3 regions of the Actinocorallia longicatena genome follow, and region 3 is predicted to be linked to each of the others. Evidence: predicted binding sites of a transcription regulator. Region 3 holds the regulator's gene; each other region holds the start of a gene.
What was found. Region 3 encodes HrcA, which represses chaperone genes, less so after heat shock. Its sites were predicted from a motif close to TTGGCACTCTCNNNNNGAGAGTGCCAA; they were not measured.
Positions count from the first base shown of each region.

Region 1: ABD785_RS07360 (FmdB family zinc ribbon protein) is a predicted target of HrcA. The motif match lies at 789-815, and genes of this name have one in related genera.
Region 2: groL (chaperonin GroEL) is a predicted target of HrcA. The motif match lies at 704-730, and genes of this name have one in related genera.

Region 1 is NZ_BAAAUV010000003.1:367,944-370,208, reverse strand. Features, by position in the region: gene ABD785_RS07365 (MMPL family transporter) at 1-360, shown strand, start outside; gene ABD785_RS07360 (FmdB family zinc ribbon protein) at 428-772, opposite strand; gene ABD785_RS07355 (potassium/proton antiporter) at 881-2,265, opposite strand, start outside.
Region 2 is NZ_BAAAUV010000013.1:4,695-6,959, reverse strand. Features, by position in the region: gene ABD785_RS24095 (hypothetical protein) at 1-305, opposite strand, end outside; gene groL (chaperonin GroEL) at 873-2,265, shown strand, end outside.
Region 3 is NZ_BAAAUV010000027.1:64,877-67,141, forward strand. Features, by position in the region: gene ABD785_RS34165 (MBL fold metallo-hydrolase) at 1-229, opposite strand, end outside; gene hrcA (heat-inducible transcriptional repressor HrcA) at 336-1,349, shown strand; gene dnaJ (molecular chaperone DnaJ) at 1,343-2,265, shown strand, end outside.

The DNA of each region.
Region 1 (2,265 bases), on a different contig from region 3:
GTCGCCCTGGGCGTCGACTACAACATCTTCCTCATGCACCGGGTGCGCGAGGAGTCCCAGTCGGTCGGGACCCGGCGCGGCATCGTCCGCGGCCTGACCGTCACCGGCGGAGTGATCACGTCGGCGGGCCTGGTCCTGGCGGCCACGTTCGCGGCGCTGACCGTCCTGCCGCTGGTGGGCATGGTCGAGATGGGCTTCGTCGTCGCCTTCGGTGTGCTGTTCGACACCCTGATCGTCCGCAGTCTCCTGCTCCCGGCCCTCGCGTTCGACCTGGGCAGCAGGATCTGGTGGCCGAGCCGCCTGGCCGCCGAGCCCGGCCCGGACCCGCTGGAGAAGCGCACGCTGGAGCGCGTCTCCTGAGGTGACCACCGGAGAACCGGAAGATCCCCCGCACCGCGCCCGGCGGTACGGGGGATCTTCTGGATTTCTAGGCGCTGGTGCTCGCCGTGGAACCCGAGCTGGAGGAGCCGGCCGTCGAGGAGCTCGAGCTCGACTCGGACTTCGCGGCAGGGGCGGGGACCGAGGGGGTGTCGGACTTCTTCTCCGTGGAGGAGCCGTTCGACGGGGTCGTGACGGGGGTGCTCGACTTGCCGGAGCCCCGGCTGTCGTTGCGGTAGAACCCGGAGCCCTTGAACACGATCCCGACGGCCGAGAAGACCTTCCGCAGCTGTCCGCCGCAGTTCGGGCACTCGGTCAGGGCGTCGTCGGTGAACTTCTGGACGACTTCCAGACCCTCGCCGCAGTCGTTGCAGGCGTACTGGTACGTGGGCACGTGCCCTCCTTCGCTTCTGGCACTCGGCTCCGCCGACTGCCAATGGTAAGGCCTAGGGCCTTCTTCTTGGACCCCGCCCTACTGCGCGCCGGGTCCGAGAAGCAGGCCCTAGTCGCCGTGCTCTCCGAACCAGCCCGCGAGCTTGCCGCGACGGCTGACGGCGCGCAGCCTGCGTTCGGCGGCCTCGCGGTCGGCAGCGGTGGTGACGACGAGGAGTTCGTCACGTTCCTGGAGGACGGTCGTAGGCCCTGGAACAAAGCTGTGCCGCTCGACTATTCCGTCGGCGCCGCGGATCTCGCGGAGCACGAGGGTGATCTGCGCACCCGGGGGGAGACGCAGCTCGAAGATCTCGACGCCCGCCATCTGCGAACCGTCGGGGATCTTGATCTCCAGCAGGTCGGCGTGGAGTTCCTCCAGAGGCGCCGCCTCGACGCCGAGGTCGGCGGGGGCGCCGTCCAGGGTGATGCCGAGCCTGCGGGCCAGTGGCGGAAGGGTCGGGCCCTGCAGGATCGTGAAGATCACGACGATGACGAAGACGGCGGCGAACAGCTTGTCGGCCCCCGCGATGTCCTCCGTCATCGGGACGGTCGCCAGGATGATCGGCACCGCCCCGCGCAGCCCCGCCCAGGACAGGAACGCCTTCTCCCGCCAGCCGACCCGGAAGCCGATCGTCGAGACCAGCACCGAGACCGGACGCGCCACGAACACCAGCACGAGCCCGGCGACGATCCCGTGCCACAGCTCGCCCGGCAGCTCCGTCGGCGAGGCCAGCAGCCCCAGCATGATGAACAGCCCGATCTGGGCCAGCCAGGCGATGCCCTCGGCGAACCCGAGCGTCGCGGGACGGTGCGGCAGCCGGGCGTTGCCCAGCACCAGGGCTGCCACGTAGCAGGCGAGGAAGCCGCTGGAGTGCAGCAGCGTCGCGCTCCCGTAGGCCCCGACGGCCAGCGACAGCACGGCCAGCGGATACAGGCCGGACGCGGGCAGCGCGACCTTCCGCAGCACCCAGGCCCCGCCCCAGCCGATCGCGATCCCGACCAGCGCCCCGACGGCCAGCTCGAACGCCAGCAGCCCGACCAGCCCCGCGGCGGTCGTCTTCTCGTCCGGGGCGCTGAGCACCAGCACCAGGATGACGACGGGGGCGTCGTTGAACCCGGACTCGGCCTCGAGGATCCCCGCCAGCCGGTGCGGCAGCGGCAACCGGCGCAGGACGGAGAAGACGGCGGCCGAGTCGGGCGGCGCGAGCACCGCGCCGAGCAGGAACGACAGCCGCCAGTCCAGGTCGAACGTGAGATGGGCGGCCGCCGCGACGATCACGATGCTCAGTGACGTCCCGATGATCGCCAGGGAGAGGGCGGGCGGCACCCCGGACTTGACGTGCCGCCAGTTCGTGGTGAGCCCGCCCTCGATCAGGATGATGACCAGGGCGGCGAGGCCCAGGGTCTGGGCGAGGTCGGCGTCGTCGAAGTCGATCCCGACGACGGACTCGCCCA
Region 2 (2,265 bases), on a different contig from region 3:
ACATGATCCTGGCTGGTGTAGAACTTGCCCTCGCCCGTCGCCAGGGTGAGCACCCACAGCTGCTCGCCGTGGAGCAGCTTCGCCGTGCCGCGGAGCGTCGTTCCCTCGTAGCTGATGCTCGCGCACCCGCCGTTCCGTCCGTCCGCCGGTTCTTTGATCGTCGCGCTGCTGGTCGCGTTGATCGACTGCTGCCGTTCGCCGACCCAGTGCGCTTCGGCGGCCGCCCAGACGGCCCCGCCTCCAGCGAGGATGGCGCTCACTCCGACCACGAAGCTACCGATCAGCTTCCACTGGTCACCGTTCAAGGACCCCACGCTCCGCCCGCTTGTACTCGTCCTCAGGAGTTCGCCAAGCTAGGCGCCGGGCAGGTCGCTTCATCCCGCGCGAATGCGGTTAGGGAATGGCCGTGTCCGGCCATCATCTGGACGAATTCACAGGTCGACGACGTGTCGCGCGGCGTGGATCGATCTTCGTCCGGCCGGGCGGCGGTCGGTCCGGGGCGGCACGAACGGCCGGAGCCGCCGGGCCTCCGCTCCCGTACGGCCGTCTGCTCGGTACCGGATGCCCTTCGGTTCGCTCTGACGGCGATCGTCGGGTTTCCCACCTTCGTCCTGTAGGCCCTCGTCGGCCCTCCCGGCCCAGTCCATCCCCTGCTCAGGATGCGTTCCGCTTGCACTCTCCTAGGGGGAGTGCTAGACAGTAACTGGCACTCTCCCTAGGAGAGTGATAATCGAACTTATCTGGATCGGGTCGACGAGGTTCGTCGCCTGGGGGGCCGTACATGGGGCTTCTCGAGGGGGCTTGCCGTCCGTCGCGGGCGTCGCTCCGATCCGCCATGTTCCGCATCCACTCTGAAGGAGGATCTGGAGCCTATGGCTGCCAAGATGATCGCGTTCAACGAGGAGGCCCGGCGCGGTCTCGAGCGTGGCATGAACCAGCTGGCGGACGCCGTCAAGGTGACGCTTGGCCCGAAGGGCCGCAACGTCGTCCTGGAGAAGAAGTGGGGCGCCCCCACGATCACCAACGACGGTGTGTCCATCGCCAAGGAGATCGAGCTCGAGGACCCGTGGGAGAAGATCGGGGCGGAGCTCGTCAAGGAAGTCGCCAAGAAGACCGACGACGTCGCGGGTGACGGCACCACCACCGCCACCGTGCTGGCCCAGGCCCTGGTCCGTGAGGGCCTGCGGAACGTGGCCGCCGGCGCCAACCCGATGTCCCTGAAGAAGGGCATCGAGGCCGCCGTCGCCGCCGTCTCCGAGCAGCTCTCGCAGCTGTCGAAGGACGTGGAGACCAAGGAGCAGATCGCCTCCACCGCCTCCATCTCCGCCGCCGACACCGAGATCGGTGCGCTCATCGCCGAGGCGATGGACAAGGTCGGCAAGGAAGGCGTCATCACGGTCGAGGAGAGCAACGCCTTCGGGCTGGAGCTCGAGCTCACCGAGGGCATGCGCTTCGACAAGGGCTACATCTCGCCCTACTTCGTCACCGACCCCGAGCGCATGGAAGCGGTTCTCGACGACCCGTTCATCCTGATCGTTCAGGGCAAGGCGTCCTCCAACAAGGACCTCCTGCCGGTGCTCGAGCAGGTCATGCAGGCCGGCAAGCCGCTGCTGATCATCGCCGAGGACGTCGAGGGCGAGGCCCTGGCCACCCTGGTCGTCAACAAGATCCGTGGCATCTTCAAGTCCGTGGCCGTCAAGGCTCCGGGCTTCGGTGACCGCCGCAAGGCCATGCTCGGCGACATCGCCGTGCTGACCGGCGGCCAGGTCATCTCCGAGGAGATCGGCCTCAAGCTCGACTCGGTGACCATCGACCAGCTGGGCCGCGCCCGCAAGGTCGTCATCGCCAAGGACGAGACCACGATCATCGAGGGCGTCGGCGACGCCAACGACATTCAGGGCCGGGTCAACCAGATCCGCACTGAGATCGACAACACCGACTCCGACTACGACCGCGAGAAGCTCCAGGAGCGCCTGGCCAAGCTCGCGGGCGGCGTGGCCGTCATCAAGGCCGGTGCCGCGACCGAGGTCGAGCTCAAGGAGCGCAAGCACCGCATCGAGGACGCCGTTCGCAACGCGAAGGCGGCCGTCGAGGAGGGCATCGTTCCCGGCGGTGGCGTGGCGCTGATCCAGGCGTCCGTCGGCGCGTTCGACAAGCTGGACCTGTCCGGCGACGAGGCCACCGGTGCCGCGATCGTGAAGAAGGCGCTCGAGGAGCCCCTCAAGCAGATCGCCGTCAACGCCGGCCTCGAGGGCGGCGTCGTGG
Region 3 (2,265 bases):
AGGCTCCGTTGCCGAAACAGTGATCGAAGTGACCATGGGTGTTGATCACCGCGACGGGCTCCCCGCAGCCGAGCTCGCGCAGATCGTCATGGAGCGCGCGCCCCAGGGGCAGCGACGCCAGCGTGTCGACGAGGACGGCCCCGTGCCGTCCGATGATCACGCCGACGTTCACGTCGAAGTCCGCGTACCGGCGGCGGTAGCAGCGGTCTCCCACCTCTTCCCAGGACATGGACAAAGACTCTCGCACATCGGCTTCGGTGGGGTGACCGTACACTTGGCACTCATACACTGGGAGTGCCAGAGCACAGGCGGCGACCGGGCAGGAGGTGAGCGCGTTGCTGGATGATCGCAAGCTGTCGATTCTGCGTGCCATCGTCGAGGACTACGTGTCCACCAACGAGCCGGTGGGCTCCAAGGCCCTGGCGGAGCGGCACGCCCTCGGCGTCTCCCCGGCGACGGTCCGCAACGACATGGCCGTGCTGGAGGAGCAGGGGTACATCACCCAGCCCCACACCAGCGCGGGCCGGATCCCCACCGACAAGGGGTACCGGCTGTTCGTCGACAAGCTTTCGACGATCAAGCCGCTGTCGTCGGCGGAGCGCCGCGCGATCGAGACCTTCCTCGGCGGGGCCTATGATCTCGACGACGTCGTCAACCGGACGGTGCGGCTGCTCGCCCAGCTGACCCGGCAGGTGGCCGTCGTGCAGTACCCGTCGCTGACCCGGTCGTCGGTGCGGCACATCGAGCTCGTGCCCGTCGCCGCGCGGCGGCTGCTGCTCGTGCTGATCACCAACACGGGCAGGGTCGAGCAGCGGGTGATCGAGACCGCCACGGACGTGACGGACGATTCGGTCGCCCAGATACGTACCATTCTGAATGGGCTTCTCGACGGGCAGGCGCTCGCCGAGGTGCCCCTCGCGGTGGTCGACCTCCCCGACCGGGTGGTCGAGGAGGACCGGGCCGTCGCCGTGGCGGTGCTCTCGGTCCTGCTCGAGACCCTGGTCGAACGGCACGAAGAGAAGATCGTCTTCGCGGGCGCGGCCAACCTCGCCCACGTGGACTTCTCGCAGTCCCTCCGGGACGTCCTGGAGGCGCTGGAGGAACAAGTCGTGCTGATGCGGTTGTTGGGCGAGACGGGCGATCCCGCCTCGCTGATGGTCCGCATCGGCACGGAGAACCAGATGGAGGGGCTCCGGTCCACCTCCGTCGTCGCCACCGGATACGGTGCCGACGGGCTCGCCCTGGCCCGGCTCGGGGTGCTAGGCCCCACCCGAATGGACTACCCCGGAACGATGGGAGCGGTACGCGCTGTGGCACGTTACGTCGGTCAGATTCTGGCGGGATCGTAGTGCGCGACTACTACGCCACCCTCGGGGTGAGCAGGAACGCGACTCCTGACGAGATCAAGAAGGCCTACCGCCGGCTGGCCCGTGAACTTCACCCCGACGTCAATCCCGACGCCGCGTCGCAGGAGAAGTTCAAGGAGGTCACCCAGGCCTACGAGGTCCTCTCCGATCCCAAGAAGAAGGAGATGTACGACCTCGGCGCCGACCCGTTCGCCTCGGGCGGCGGGGGCGGGGCACCGGGCGGCTTCGGCGGGGCGGGCTTCCCGTTCAGCGACATCATGGACGCCTTCTTCGGCAACGCGACCTCCCGCGGCCCGCGCAGCCGGGCCAGGCGCGGCCGCAACGCCACCCTGCGCGTCGAACTCGACCTGCAGGAGACGGCGTTCGGCACGACCCGTGAGCTGACCATCGACACCGCCGCGGTCTGCAACGCCTGCACCGGCACCGGCGCGGCCCCCGGCACGCACCCCGACCAGTGCGACATGTGTCACGGGCGCGGCGAGATCCAGCAGGTCCAGCGGTCCTTCCTCGGTCAGGTCATGACCTCGCGCCCCTGCCCCCAGTGCGGCGGTTACGGCTCGGTCATCCGCACGCCCTGCCACGAGTGCTCGGGCGACGGCCGGGTCAGGACCCAGCGCACCATCAAGGTCAAGATCCCGGCGGGCGTCGAGCACGGCACCCACATCCAGCTCGCGGGCGAGGGCGAGGTCGGCCCCGGCGGCGGCCCCGCCGGCGACCTGTTCCTGGAGATCGTCGAACGGCCCCACGCGATCTTCGAGCGGGACGGCGACGACCTGCACTGCACCGTTCAGATCCCGATGACGGCCGCCGCCCTCGGCACCACGGTCACCATCGAGACCCTCGACGGAGCCGAGGACGTCGACATCCGTCCCGGCACCCAGTCGGGCCAGGTCATCCC